Regions from separate parts of the Stenotrophomonas sp. YJH_SMC_29 genome, predicted to be linked through region 3. Evidence: predicted binding sites of a transcription regulator. Region 3 holds the regulator's gene; each other region holds the start of a gene.
The links. Region 3 encodes HrcA, which represses chaperone genes, less so after heat shock. Its sites were predicted from a motif close to TTNGCACTCNNNNNNNNNGAGTGCNAA; they were not measured.

Region 1 (4,788 bases), on a different contig from region 3:
GGTCTTCGTTGGCACCCTTCAGGCCGGCCAGCGCGGTGATCGCGCGCACCAGCGCCACGCCGCCGCCCGGGACCACGCCTTCTTCAACGGCTGCACGGGTGGCGTGCAGGGCGTCGTCGACGCGATCCTTCTTTTCCTTCATTTCGATTTCGGTCGAGGCGCCGACCTTGATCACGGCAACGCCGCCGGCCAGCTTGGCCACGCGTTCCTGCAGCTTCTCGCGGTCGTAATCCGAAGAGGTGTCCTGGATCTGGGTCTTGATCTGCGCCACGCGTGCATCAACGTTGGCCTTGTCGCCGACGCCGTCGATGATGGTGGTGTTCTCCTTGGAGACCTGCACCTTCTTGGCGCGGCCCAGGTCCTTGATGGTGGCCTTTTCCAGCGACAGGCCGACTTCTTCGGAGATCACGGTGCCGCCGGTCAGCACGGCCATGTCTTCCAGCATCGCCTTGCGACGGTCGCCGAAGCCCGGCGCCTTGACGGCCACGACCTTGACGATGCCGCGGATGGTGTTGACCACCAGGGTCGCCAGCGCTTCGCCTTCGACTTCCTCGGCCACGATCAGCAGCGGCTTGCCGGCCTTGGCGACGCCTTCCAGCACCGGCAGCAGGTCACGGACGTTGGAGATCTTCTTGTCGTGCAGCAGGATGAACGGGTCATCCAGGTCAGCGGTCTGCGACTGCTGGTTGTTGATGAAGTACGGCGACAGGTAGCCGCGGTCGAACTGCATGCCCTTGACCACGTCCAGCTCGTTGTCCAGGCCCGAGCCTTCTTCAACGGTGATCACGCCTTCCTTGCCGACTTCCTTCATCGCGTCAGCGATGATCTGGCCGATCGACTCGTCCGAGTTGGCCGAGATGGTACCGACCTGGGCGATCGCCTTGTCGTCGGCGGTCGGCTTGGAGATGTTCTTCAGCTCGGCGACGGCGGCCGAAACGGCCTTGTCGATACCGCGCTTGAGGTCCATCGGGTTCATGCCGGCGGCAACGGCCTTGGCGCCTTCGCGGATCAGGGCCTGGGCCAGCACGGTAGCGGTGGTGGTGCCGTCGCCGGCGTCGTCGTTGGTGCGCGACGCGACTTCCTTCACCATCTGCGCGCCCATGTTCTCGAACTTGTCAGCCAGTTCGATTTCCTTGGCGACGGAGACGCCGTCCTTGGTGATGGTCGGGGCGCCGAAGCTCTTTTCCAGCACGACGTTGCGGCCCTTCGGGCCCAGGGTGGCCTTGACGGCATTGGCGAGAACGTTGACGCCGCGCACCATGCGCGAACGGGCGTCTTCACCGAAACGAATATCCTTGGCAGCCATTGCATTTACCTCATTGGTAGCGCCGGACGATGCCCGGCGGCTGGGATTTGGGGGTCAGGTTGAAACAGGTCGCGCGGAGGCTCAACCGATGACGGCGAGCACGTCGTCTTCGCGCAGGACCTTGTACTCGACGCCTTCGCTCTTGTACGAGCTGCCGGCGTACTGGCCGTAGATGACCTTGTCGCCGACCTTCAGCGACGGCGCGCGCACGTTGCCGTTGTCCAGCGGCTTGCCCGGGCCGACGGCCACGACCTCACCCTTGGTGGACTTTTCCTTGGCCGAGTCGGGGATGACGATGCCACCGGCGGAGATTTCGTCGGCTTCGATCGGCTTGACCACAACGCGGTCGTGCAGCGGCTTGATGCTCATAGGAGACCTCTTAAGTGATTGATTGGTCTAAAAAAGTCCGGCGATGTTAGCACTCACCCCAGGCGAGTGCCAGAACCGCACGTGAAGAAACCCGACAACGTCGGGAGCAGGGCAGAGATGGAGCCCCGCGCCCTCCTTTCAAGGGTGGCATCAAAAAAATTTTTCCCGCCCGTGTCGCTTGGCGCTGGTCGGGATCCCGCCAATTTCGGTGACAAGCGTCGCACTGTCAGATATCTGACGTTCATTTACGACAAAGTGTCACTGGATCGGCCTTAGGCTCGACCGGGCATTCCCAATCACAAGGAGGAGTCGATGCGATTGCTGTCACCGCTTGCCGCGGCCTGCCTGCTGGCCCTGGCCGCTGCGCCGGCCCAGGCCGAGGTCTTCATCAATGAACTGCACTACGACGACAGCACCGCCGCCGGTGACGTCGGCGAAGCGATCGAGGTCGTGGCCACCGCCGGCGAGGACCTGTCCGGCTACCGCCTGTACCTGTACAACGGTTCCAACGCATCGGCGGCCGTGGTCTACGCCAACACGCCGGTCCCGGCCGGCACCGCCGCCAGCTGCGGCAGCGCGACCATCGCCGTGGTCAACTACCCGACCAACGGCATCCAGAACGGCCCGAACGATGGCATCGCGCTGGTCGATGCCAGCGGCAAGGTGGTCCAGTTCCTCAGCTACGAGGGCACCATCACCGCGTCCGGCGGCCCCGCCGCGGGGATGACCAGCCAGAACATCCCGGTGGCCGAGACCAACAGCACGGCACCGGGCACGTCGCTGCAGCTGACCGGCAGCGGCAGCCAGTACGCCCACTTCACCTGGGCCGAATCGGCCGGCCAGACGTTCGGCACCTGCAACAACGGACAGACCTTCAGCGGCGGCGGCACCCCGGGCCCCAACACGCCGCCGTCGGTGTCCACCACCACCCCGGCGCAGGGCAGCAGCACCTTCCCGGCCGCCGCCGACCTGGAAGTGGTGTTCAGCGAAACGGTGAACCTGGCCAGCGGCGCCTTCGCCCTGAGCTGCGGTACCTCCGGCAGCGTGCCGCTGACCTTCCCGGCCAGCGGCCGCAGCGTGAAGCTGTCCACCAACACCGCGCTGGTGGCCGGTGAAGCCTGCCGCTTCGACATCCGCGCCGCGCGCATCACCGACCTGCAGGGCGCTCACCCGGCCGCCGACAGCCGCATTGCCTTCACCGTGGCCAGCACCGGCGGCAATCCGGACCCGGGCAACCCCGGCGTGCCGGCCGGCTATTACTCCAAGGTCAACACCAGCAGCCCCAGCCAGCTGCGCTGTTCGCTGCACGCCACGATCAAGGGCCATACCGCCTATCCGTACAGCGGCTCGGGCACCAGCACCTGGACCATCCTGGAAATCGCCGACGAGGATCCGAACAATTCCGGCAGGATCCTGGATGCGTATCGCAACCACAGCTACGCCAAGGTGACCGATCGCGCCGGCAGCGGCAGTGGCCTGAAGTACAACCGCGAGCACACCTGGCCGAACTCGCTGGGCTTTGCCACCACCACCGGTGACAAGGGCCTGCCGTACGCGCCGTATACCGACACCCACATGCTGTACCTGACCGATGCGCAGTGGAACGCCGATCGTGGCAACAAGCCGTTCGGCAAGTGCGACGCCAGCTGCGGCGAGCGCGCCACCGAGGCCAACAACGGCCAGGGTGGCGGCAGCGGTGGCTATCCGGGCAACTCCAACTGGGTGCGCACGCCGGACGGCAACACCGGCACCTTCGAGGTGTGGGGCAAGCGCAAGGGCGACATGGCGCGTGCGGTGATGTACATGGCGATCCGCTACGAGGGCGGCAAGGATGCGGCGACCGGCCAGTCCGAGCCGGACCTGGAGCTGACCGACGACCGCAGCAAGATCGTCAAGACCAGCAGCTCACCGGCCTACATGGGCCTGCTGTCGACCCTGATCGACTGGCACCTGTCCGACCCGCCGGATGATGCCGAGCGTGCGCGCAATGACGTGGTCTACAGCTTCCAGGGCAACCGCAACCCGTTCATCGACCACCCCGAGTGGGCCACCCCGGCCCTGTTCACCTCGGCCAAGCCGGCCACCTGCCAGCTGGCCAACTGACCGCGCAACGCAGCGGTCCACGGCCGCCGCCGGGCCCTGGCCCGGTGGCGGCCCTATACTCGACGGTCATGTCGACCGTCGATCCCGTCCTGCTGCTGTTGACCACCTGCCCGGACCGGGCCAGTGCCGAGCGCATCGCGCACGCGCTGGTCGGCGAGCGCCTGGCCGCGTGCGTGACCCGCCTCGATGGCGCGCAGTCGACCTACCGCTGGCAGGGCGAGGTGACCACCGACGCCGAGCTGCAGTTGCTGGTGAAAACCACCGCGAGCCGCGTCGATGACGCGATTGCCCGGATCGTCGAATTGCATCCGTATGAACTCCCGGAGTGCATCGCGGTCGAAGCCCGGGCCGGCCTGCCGGCGTATCTGGATTGGATCCGGGCACAGACCCGGGAGGACACTGATTGAAGACTCTGTTTGCGCGTGGCGCCGCCCTGTGCGCCCTGTTGTGGCTCTCGCTGCCCGCCTTCGCCCTGGATGAGAAGGACCTGCTGCCGGTGGACCAGGCGTTCGCGCTGACCGCGACCGCCCCCGAACGTGGCCAGGTGCAACTGCAGTTCAAGATCGCGCCGGGCTATTACCTCTATCGCCACCGCACCAGCGTCAAGGCCGACCCCGCCTTCAATGCCGGCGCGCTGCAGATGCCCAAGGGCGACCGCCACCACGACGATTTCTTCGGCGAGGTCGAAACCTATCGCGAGCGCCTGCAGGCCACCCTGCCCGGCACGCCGACCGAGGCCTCCGGCACCATCAGCCTGGAAGTGCGATACCAGGGCTGTGCCGATGCCGGTGTCTGCTACCCGCCGCAGAAGCGCGTGGTGCAGGTCACCCTGCCCGGCGCCGGTGCCGCGTCCGTGCCCCCTGCCGCGCGTACCGGTGCGGCGAACCCGTTCAACAACCCGCTGGCCGGTGCCGGCAACAGCGGCGGCCTGCGCCTGCCGGGTGCGGCCAGCAACAGCCAGGCGCTGCCGCTGCCGTCGGAACAGGCATTCGGCTTCGATGCCATCGCCA
Region 2 (4,788 bases), on a different contig from region 3:
GTCAAGGCCGATGGCCTGGCCGCCGGCAAGGGCGTGATCGTCGCGATGAGCCTGACCGAAGCCGAAGACGCAGTGCGTGACATGCTCTCCGGCAACGCGTTCGGCGATGCCGGCGCCCGCGTGGTCATCGAGGAATTCCTCGACGGCGAGGAAGCCAGCTTCATTTCGATGGTGGACGGCGTGCATGCGCTGCCGATGGCCACCTCGCAGGACCACAAGCGGGTCGGCGACGGCGACACCGGCCCGAATACCGGCGGCATGGGCGCCTACTCGCCAGCTCCAGTGGTGACGCCGGAGGTGCATGCACGCGTGATGCGCGAGGTGGTGAATCCCACCGTGCAGGGCATGATCGCCGACGGGATTCCCTTCACCGGCTTCCTCTATGCCGGCCTGATGATCGACGCCAGCGGCGCACCGAAGGTGATCGAATTCAACGTGCGCTTCGGCGACCCGGAAACCCAGCCGGTGATGCTGCGCCTGCAGTCGGACCTGGTCGAACTGGTGGAAGCCGCCATCGATGGCCGGCTGGACCAGGTCGAAGCGCAGTGGGATGCGCGCCCGTCGCTGGGCGTGGTGCTGGCGGCCAGGCCGTACCCCGAAGCGCCGATCACCGGTGAGGTGATTTCCGGCCTGGACGAGGTGCCGGCCAGTGCCAAGGTGTTCCATGCCGGTACGGCATTGGATGCGCAGGGCCAGGTGGTCAGTGCCGGCGGCCGCGTGCTGTGCGTGGCCGCACTGGGCGACAGCGTGCGCGACGCGCAGGCCAATGCCTATGCCGGCGTGGCCAAGGTGAGCTGGGCCAACGAGTTCCACCGCAACGACATTGGCTGGCGCGCGATCGCACGCGAAGAGTGACGACCGCGCCGCAGCCACGCAGGGCGTGGCTCTACTGACATTGGTAGATCCACGCCATGCATGGATGAGAACGCCACCGAAAAGAAAAGGCCCGGCAGTGCCGGGCCTTTTCATTGCTTCAACGCCATCCCGCCTTACGCGGTGAACAGCGCCTTCATCTTCTTCAGCGCGTTCGCTTCAACCTGACGGATGCGCTCGGCCGACACGCCGTACTCGTCGGCCAGCTCCTGCAGCGTCACCTTGCTGTCGGCATCCAGCCAGCGACGGCGGATGATGTCACGCGAACGCGCATCCAGTTCCGCCAGGCCTTCGCGCAGCAGCTGCATCTGGTTGTCTTCGCTGTCCTCGCGCTCGTAGGCCATCGACGGGTCTTCGTCATCGGCGACCAGGAACGCAGCCGGCGACGGCGGTGCGTGTTCGTTGTCCTCGTCGGTCGGCGCATCGAAACCGATATCGCGGCCGGACAGGCGCGACTCCATTTCCATGACCTCGCGCTCGGACACGTTCAGGTCCTTGGCCACCGCGCTCACTTCCGCCGCGTTCATCCAGCCCAGGCGCGTCTTCGACTTGCGCAGGTTGAAGAACAGCTTGCGCTGCGCCTTGGTGGTGGCGACCTTCACGATGCGCCAGTTCTTCAGGATGAACTCGTGCATCTCGGCACGGATCCAGTGCACCGCGAAGGAAACCAGGCGCACGCCCATGTCCGGGTCGAAGCGCTTGACCGCCTTCATCAGGCCGATGTTGCCTTCCTGGATCAGGTCGCCCAGGGCGAGGCCGTAGCCGTTGTAGCCGCGGGCCACGTGCACCACGAAGCGCAGGTGCGAATGCACCAGCTCGCGGGCGGCGTCCAGATCGTTGCCATCGCGGAAGCGACGGGCCAGGTCCTGTTCGTCATCGACCGACAGCACCGGGATCTGGTGCACGGCACCGATGTAGGCGTCCAGCGAACCGAGCGCACTGGGAATCGGGAGATTGTTTGCCACAAGGGCAGTAGAGGTGTTCTGGCTCATAGGCACCCATCTTAGCAGTCCGGGATTTGAACTGCTAAAGGAGGAAAAAGTTCCAGCATCCTATTGATGCAACACTGGTCCCAAACAGAGCCCTACCGTAGCGCGATTTGATGACAGTGGCGAGCACGCTTTTCGGGATTCACAATCCCTTGGAATTCAAGCAATTACCTGCCATGAAGCGGCCGATTCCAGTCAAGCGGAGCTGAACGGGCCGCTCTGAAGGCCCATTCAGGCCCGGGGACGTTGCCCGGTGTTCAGGCCCGGCGGCCCGCCAACGCTCAGAGTGCCGAGCGCGGCGGCAGCGACCAGTCGATCGGGGCCTGGCCGTGGCGCTGCAGGTACTCGTTGGCCATCGAGAAATGACGACAGCCGAGGAAGCCCCGATGGGCCGATAGCGGCGACGGATGCGGCGACTTCAGCACGCGATGGCGGCGGGTGTCGATCACCTTGCCCTTCTGCTGTGCATAGGCACCCCAGAGCATGAACACCAGTCCTTCGCGCTCGCGGTTGAGCACATCCACCACGTGATCGGTGAAGCCTTCCCAGCCGCGGCCCTGGTGCGCGCCGGCCTTGCCCTCTTCCACCGTCAGCACGGCATTGAGCAGCAGCACGCCGCGCTGCGCCCACGGGATCAGGCAGCCGTGGTCCGGGCGCGGGATACCGAGATCGGTCTCGATCTCCTTGTAGATGTTCAGCAGCGACGGCGGCACCGGCACGCCGGGCAGTACCGAGAAACTCAGGCCATGGGCCTGGCCGCGCCCGTGGTACGGGTCCTGGCCGAGGATCACCACCTTCACCTGCTCGAACGGCGTGGCGTCGAACGCTGCGAAGATCTGCGGCCCGGGCGGGAACACCGCCGCGCCGCTGGCCTTGCGCTGGCGCAGGAAGGCCGACAGCTCGCGCATCTGCGGCTGCAACAGGTACTCGCCGACGTGCTGCTTCCAGCTCGGTTCCAGCTGGATCGTCGGGGTGTCGGTTACTTCATCGATCATCGCAACAAGGGTCCATCATTCAATCGGGCCAGGCGCAGCTGGAACAGCACCTTGGTGACCAGCAGCCGCTCTTCGATCGGCTTCAGCACCAGGTCGTTGGCACCGGACTGCAGCAGCCCGGTCTGGTTGTGGGGGTTGCCGTCGCCGGTCATCACCAGCACGGGCAGGCGGCGCTTGCCGTAGCCGAAGTCCACCCGCACGCGCTGCACCACGTCGCGGCCGCTCAGCTCGCCCTTCAGGGTGACGTCGGTCAGCACCAGGTCGATGCGGTGGCGGCTGCGGCCCAGCGACTCGGCAGTGAGCAGGGTGAATGCCTCCTCGGCGCTGACCACGTGCAGCACGCTCAACTGCTGGCGTTCCAGCATGCGCTTGGTCGCCTCGGCCACCACGCGGCTGTCCTCGATGTAGAGGATGGTCGCGCCGGGAATGGTCTGCGGCTGTACATAGCCCCGGATGAAGGTCGCCAGCGCTTCATGGCCGAGCGCTTTGTCGAAGTAGTCGGTGACGTACTCGGTGAAACGGCGCTGCTCCAGGTGCTGCTGGGCGTCGCCGGAGACCACGATCACCGGCACGTAAGCCTGGCCGGCCGCTTCGCGCACCATCCGCGCCAGCGCCAGGCCGTCGCCATCACGCAGGGTCAGCGAGGTCGTCACCAGGTCCACCGGGCCCTGCGCGAGCGCCTGCTGCGCGTCTTCGATGCTGTCGCAGCCGATCACCTCCACGCCCGGCAGGTCGCGCTGCAGGACGTCGGCGATCAGCTTGCGGACCAGCTTCGAACCATCGACCACCATCACCCGCGTCGCGGGCCCTTCAAGGTGCTTCAACGCTTGCGGTTGCATGCCGGTCTCAGGTGTCGGTCGGGCGGGTCTGGCGGAGGAAGTGGCCGGTGACCAGCCAGGCGCCCAGCCAGCCCAGCAGCAGCGTGCCGAGCAGGACCAGGCCACCGTGCAGCAGGTCCAGGCCGTGCAGCACGAACGGGCTGCCATAGCTGCGCGAGAGTTCGGCCAGCGGCACGCGCAGCGCGGCACCGGCCGCCCCGATCAGGCCCAGCGCCACCGCGCCGGCGCCCAGCCCGTACCACGCGCCCAGGTACAGGAAGGGACGACGGATGAAGCCATCGCTGGCGCCCAGCAGCTGCAGCACGCCGATCTCCTCGCGACGGGCCTGGATGTCCAGGCGCACCGTGTTGCCGACCACCAGCGCGGCACCCACGCCGAGCAGCACCGACAGCACCTGCACCAGCCGCGCGCCGAACGCCAGCCAGGCATCCAGGCGCTGGCGCCACAGCGCGTCGTGCTGCACCAGGTCGGCCTCGGGCAGGCTTTCCAGCGCGCGCGCCAGGCGTGCGTCGTCCTTGCCCTGGCCCGGGGTGATCACCAGCAGCGAGGGCAGCGGATTGTCATTGAGTGCGTCGATCGCCTCACCGAGGCCGGCATCGCGCAGTTCCTGCAGGCCCTGCTCGGGCGTGCGCACGTTCACTTCGGCCACGTCGTCGCGGTCGCGCAGCTGGCCGGCCAGGCGCAGCGCGCCGGGTCCATCGACGTCGCCCTTCAGGAATACATTGATGTCGCGCGACTGCTGCACGCTGCCGGCGAACTGCTTGAGGTTGTCCAGCGCGATCGACAGGCCCAGCGGCAGGGCCAGCGCCAGCGCCATGACCATCACCGTGAGCAGGGTCGCCCACGGCTTGCGGCAGGCGCGGCCCAGGCTGAACACCACGCTGTGCACGTGGTGCTGGAACCAGACGCCCACGCGCGAGGGGGCGGCGGCTTCGCTGTTTTCGTTCTTCGCCATGGTTACTCCGCCAGGTCCTGCGGCGAGATGTCATCCACCAGCCGGCCGTGGTCGAGGATCAGCACGCGCTTGCGCATGCGGCGCAGCAGCGGCAGGTCGTGGCTGACCACCAGCACGCTGGTGCCCCGCGAGGGCAG
Region 3 (4,788 bases):
GGCGCGCGCTTCCTTGCTCACTTCCACGCCACCCAGCATGCGCGCCAGTTCTTCCTCGCGGGCCTTGCTGTCCAGTTTTTCCACTGCGCTCTGGGTCATGCCTTCCACCGGCGCCTTGCTGACCCGGTAGTGGGCGTGGCCCTTGGAGGCGACCTGTGGCAGGTGGGTCACGCACAGGACCTGGCGCTTCTCGCCAAGGGCGCGCAGCTTCTGGCCGACGATGTCCGCCACCGCGCCACCGATGCCGGAGTCCACTTCGTCGAACACCATCGTCGGCACCGCGTCCAGGTCGAGCGCGGCCACTTCGATGGCCAGCGAGATGCGCGACAGTTCGCCACCGGAGGCCACCTTGCGCAGGGCTCGGGGTGGCTGCCCGGCGTTGGCCGCCACCAGGAATTCCACGCGCTCGGCGCCCTGCGGATCGGGTTTGCCGGCATCCTGCGGCTCCAGTTCGATCAGGAACTGGCCGCCGCCCATGCCCAGCTCGGCGATGATGCCGGTGGTGGTGGCCGACAGCTCGGCGGCGGCACTGCGGCGGCTGGCCGTCAGCCGTTCGGCCTGCGCGCGCCAGGCGGCGGCGGCCTTGTCGATCTCGCCGGCCAGGCGCTGCAGGCGCTCGTCGGCGCCGCGCAGCTGCTCCACTTCGGCATGCATGCGCTCGCGCTGCGCGCCCAGCTCGTCCATCGGCACGCGGTGCTTGCGGGCCAGGTCGTGGAGGCGGCCAAGGCGGCGCTCGTTCTCCTCGAACTGCTCCGGGTCGGCGTCGAGATCGTCATGCACGCGGTCCAGCAGCGACAGGGCCTCGTGCAACTGGATCGAGGCGTTCTCGATCAGGCCGTCCACCTCGCCCAGCCGCGGGTCGTGTTCGATCAGGCGCGACAGCTCGTGGCGCACCTGCTGCAGCAGGTCCAGCGCGGAACTGCCGTCATCGCCGTTGAGCTGGTTGCTGGCGGCCTGGCAGGCGCTCAGCAGGGCGCTGGCATGCGCCTGGCGGCGGTGGCTGGCGCCCAGCGCGGCAATCGATTCCGGTTCCAGGTCCTCGCGGTCGAGTTCGCGCAGCTGGTGCTCGAGGAAGCCGATCCGGTCACTGACGTCGCCCTGTTGTGACAGCGCCAGCGATTCATCGACCAGTGCCTGCCAGGCGGCGGCGGCGCGGCGCACCTGGCGGCGTTCTTCCTCGTTGCCGGCGTAGGCGTCGAGCAGGGCCAGCTGCGACGGGCGTGCCAGCAGGGCCTGCTGTTCATGCTGGCCGTGGATCTCCACCAGCCGCGAGGCCAGGTCGGCCAGCTGTGCCAGGGTCACCGGACGGCCGTTGATCCAGGCCCGCGAGCCACCGTCTGCGCGGATCACGCGGCGCAGCTGGCATTGGTCCTCGTCGTCCAGCTCGTTGTCGGCCAGCCACTGGCGCGCGGCCTGCAGCTGGTCCAGCACGAACTCGGCCGACAGCTCGGCGCGTGCGGCGCCGTGGCGGACCACGCCGCTGTCGGCGCGCAGGCCGGACAGGAAGCCCAGCGCGTCGACCATCAGCGACTTGCCGGCGCCGGTCTCGCCTGAAACCACGGTCATGCCTGGCCCGAACTCCAGTTCGGTGGCGCGGACGACGGCAAAATCCTTGATCGAAAGATGTCTGAGCATGGGTAAGGGGGTATCAGCAGCCGCGCAACGCTAGCACGCGGGCGCGGGAGGTCCAATGACTTGCCAAGGTGATGCGCCGCCATTATCTAGTGTCCGTGTCTCACAGGTTGATTCCATGCACGGTTCTCCCGACCAGCTTGCCCCGCGTGCGCGCCATCTGCTGCGCACGCTGATCGCGCGTTACATCCAGGACGGTGAGCCGGTCGGCTCGCAGACGCTGGCGCGCGTGGCCGGCCTGGAGGTCAGCCCGGCGACCATCCGCAACATCCTCGGCGACCTGGAAGACCTGGGCCTGCTGGCTTCGCCGCACACGTCGGCCGGGCGCGTCCCGACCGCGCATGGCTACCGGGTGTTCGTCGACAGCCTGCTGCAGATGCAGCCGCCGGGCGAGGGCGAACTGGCCCGCCTGCGCCAGGAACTGGCCGGTGGCGGCAGTACCCAGGCCCTGCTCGGCAGCGCTTCGGAACTGTTGTCGGCGATGAGCCACTTCGTCGGCGTGGTCAGCGCGCCGCGGCGGGAGCAGTTCGCCTTCCGCCAGATCGATTTTGTGCCGCTGGACGGACGGCGGGTGTTGGCGATCCTGGTGTTCGCCGACAACGAGGTGCAGAACCGGGTCATCGAGACCCGCCAGGAGTTTGCGCCGGGCCAGCTGGAACAGGTCGCCAACTACCTCAATGCGCATTTCGCCGGCCTGCCGATGGCCGAGATCCGCACCCGCCTGCTGCTGGAGCTGCACGACGCCCGTTCCGAACTGGAGCAGCTGCTGGCGCACAGCATCGAACTGGCCGAGCAGGCCCTGCAGCCGGCGGCTGACGACATGCTGGTGGCCGGGCAGACCCGGCTGATGGGGGTGCAGGACCTGTCCGACCTGGAGCGCCTGCGTGAACTGTTCGAGCTGTTCTCCAGCAAGCGCGAGATCCTGCAGTTGCTGGAACGGACCATCCAGGCTCCGGGCGTGCGCATCTTCATCGGCGAGGAGACCGGGATGATGCCGCTCCAAGGCGTCTCGCTGGTGACCGCCCCTTATACCGCCAACGGCCAGGTGCTGGGCGTGCTGGGGGTGATCGGTCCCAAGCGGATGGCCTACGACCGCGTCATCCCGCTGGTCCAGGCCACGGCCGATGTGCTCGGCGCGGCCTTTTCACCGGCCGGGCGCACGCCGGGAACATCCGACGCTTGAAACGCAGCATCCCGCCCACACTAGGGTGGTTGGAGGCGGAGTTTGACCGCCAGGGACCCAGACATGAACCACGAACAGCCAGATATCGAATCCCAGCAGAGTGCCGCCGATGCGGCCGCCACCGCCGGCGTCAACGACGAAGTCGAGCGCCTGCGCGCCGAAATCGAACAGGTCAAGGCCGATGCCCTGCGTGAGCGCGCCGACCTGGAGAACCAGCGCAAGCGCGTTGCCCGTGACATCGAACAGGCCCGCAAGTTCGCCAACGAGAAGCTGCTGGGCGATCTGCTGCCCGTGTTCGACAGCCTGGATGCCGGCCTGAAGGCCGCCGGCGACGACCCGCACCCGCTGCGCGAAGGCCTGGAGCTGACTTACAAGCAGCTGCTCAAGGTCGCTGCCGACAACGGCCTGGTCCTGCTGGACCCGATCGGCCAGCCGTTCAACCCGGAACACCACCAGGCGATCAGCCAGGCCCCGACCCCGGGTGCCGCCCCGGGCAGCGTGGTGACCGTGTTCCAGAAGGGCTACCTGCTCAACGAGCGCCTGCTGCGGCCGGCGCTGGTGGTGGTGGCCGCCGAGTGATCCCGCGGGGCCGGGCGGCGGACAGAGACCGCCACCCGACCCGACGCTGAACGCGCCGGATGACCGGAAACACAGCGTTCGGAGGATGGCTTGAATGTTCCACGAGCCTCCCCCACATCGTATTCATCCACCGGCCGAACGGCCGGACTGACCCCAACTAGCATCCTCAGGAGTCTCCCCCATGGGCAAGATCATTGGTATCGACCTCGGCACCACCAACTCGTGCGTGGCGATCATGGACGGCGGCAAGGCCCGCGTCATCGAGAATTCGGAAGGCGATCGCACCACCCCGTCGATCGTCGCCTACACCAAGGACGGCGAAGTCCTGGTCGGTGCCTCGGCCAAGCGCCAGGCCGTGACCAACCCGAAGAACACCTTCTACGCGGTGAAGCGCCTGATCGGCCGCAAGTTCACCGACGGCGAGGTGCAGAAGGACATCGCCCACGTCCCGTACAGCATCCTGGCCCATGACAACGGCGATGCCTGGGTGGCCACCAGCGACGGCAAGAAGATGGCGCCGCAGGAAATCTCGGCCAAGGTGCTGGAAAAGATGAAGAAGACCGCCGAGGACTTCCTCGGTGAGAAGGTCACCGAAGCGGTCATCACCGTGCCGGCCTACTTCAACGACAGCCAGCGCCAGGCCACCAAGGACGCCGGCCGCATCGCCGGCCTGGACGTCAAGCGCATCATCAACGAGCCGACCGCGGCCGCGCTGGCCTATGGCCTGGACAAGGGCGACAACAAGGATCGCAAGATCGTGGTGTACGACCTGGGCGGCGGCACCTTCGACGTGTCGGTGATCGAGATCGCCAACGTCGACGGCGAGAAGCAGTTCGAAGTGCTGGCCACCAACGGCGACACCTTCCTGGGTGGCGAAGACTTCGACAACCGCGTCATCGAGTACCTGGTTGAAGAGTTCAACAAGGACCAGGGCATCGACCTGCGCAAGGATCCGCTGGCCCTGCAGCGCCTGAAGGACGCTGCCGAGCGCGCCAAGATCGAGCTGTCCAGCGCCCAGCAGACCGAAGTGAACCTGCCGTACGTCACCGCTGACGCCTCGGGTCCGAAGCACCTGAACATCAAGCTGACCCGCGCCAAGCTGGAAGCACTGGTGGACGACCTGATCAAGAAGTCGATCGAGCCGTGCCGCGTCGCCCTGAACGATGCCGGCCTGCGTTCGAGCGACATCAGCGAGGTGATCCTGGTCGGCGGCCAGACCCGCATGCCGAAGGTGCAGCAGGCGGTGACCGAGTTCTTCGGCAAGGAACCGCGCAAGGACGTCAACCCGGACGAAGCCGTGGCACTGGGTGCGGCGATCCAGGGCGGCGTGCTGGGCGGCGACGTCAAGGACGTGCTGCTGCTGGACGTGACCCCGCTGTCGCTGGGCATCGAGA

Region 1: AC5P9I_RS15905 (co-chaperone GroES) is a predicted target of HrcA. The motif match lies at 1,722-1,748, and genes of this name have one in related genera.
Region 2: rpoH (RNA polymerase sigma factor RpoH) is a predicted target of HrcA. The motif match lies at 1,877-1,903, and genes of this name have one in related genera.

The regions. Positions count from the first base shown of each region.
Region 1 is NZ_JCAFUK010000015.1:50,823-55,610, forward strand. Features, by position in the region: gene groL (chaperonin GroEL) at 1-1,306, opposite strand, end outside; gene AC5P9I_RS15905 (co-chaperone GroES) at 1,388-1,675, opposite strand; gene AC5P9I_RS15910 (endonuclease) at 1,988-3,778, shown strand; gene cutA (divalent-cation tolerance protein CutA) at 3,847-4,185, shown strand; gene AC5P9I_RS15920 (protein-disulfide reductase DsbD domain-containing protein) at 4,182-4,788, shown strand, end outside.
Region 2 is NZ_JCAFUK010000015.1:87,034-91,821, forward strand. Features, by position in the region: gene purD (phosphoribosylamine--glycine ligase) at 1-855, shown strand, start outside; gene rpoH (RNA polymerase sigma factor RpoH) at 990-1,865, opposite strand; gene ung (uracil-DNA glycosylase) at 2,144-2,857, opposite strand; gene AC5P9I_RS16085 (response regulator) at 2,854-3,696, opposite strand; gene ftsX (permease-like cell division protein FtsX) at 3,704-4,651, opposite strand; gene ftsE (cell division ATP-binding protein FtsE) at 4,654-4,788, opposite strand, start outside.
Region 3 is NZ_JCAFUK010000011.1:115,128-119,915, reverse strand. Features, by position in the region: gene recN (DNA repair protein RecN) at 1-1,635, opposite strand, end outside; gene hrcA (heat-inducible transcriptional repressor HrcA) at 1,751-2,815, shown strand; gene grpE (nucleotide exchange factor GrpE) at 2,879-3,394, shown strand; gene dnaK (molecular chaperone DnaK) at 3,576-4,788, shown strand, end outside.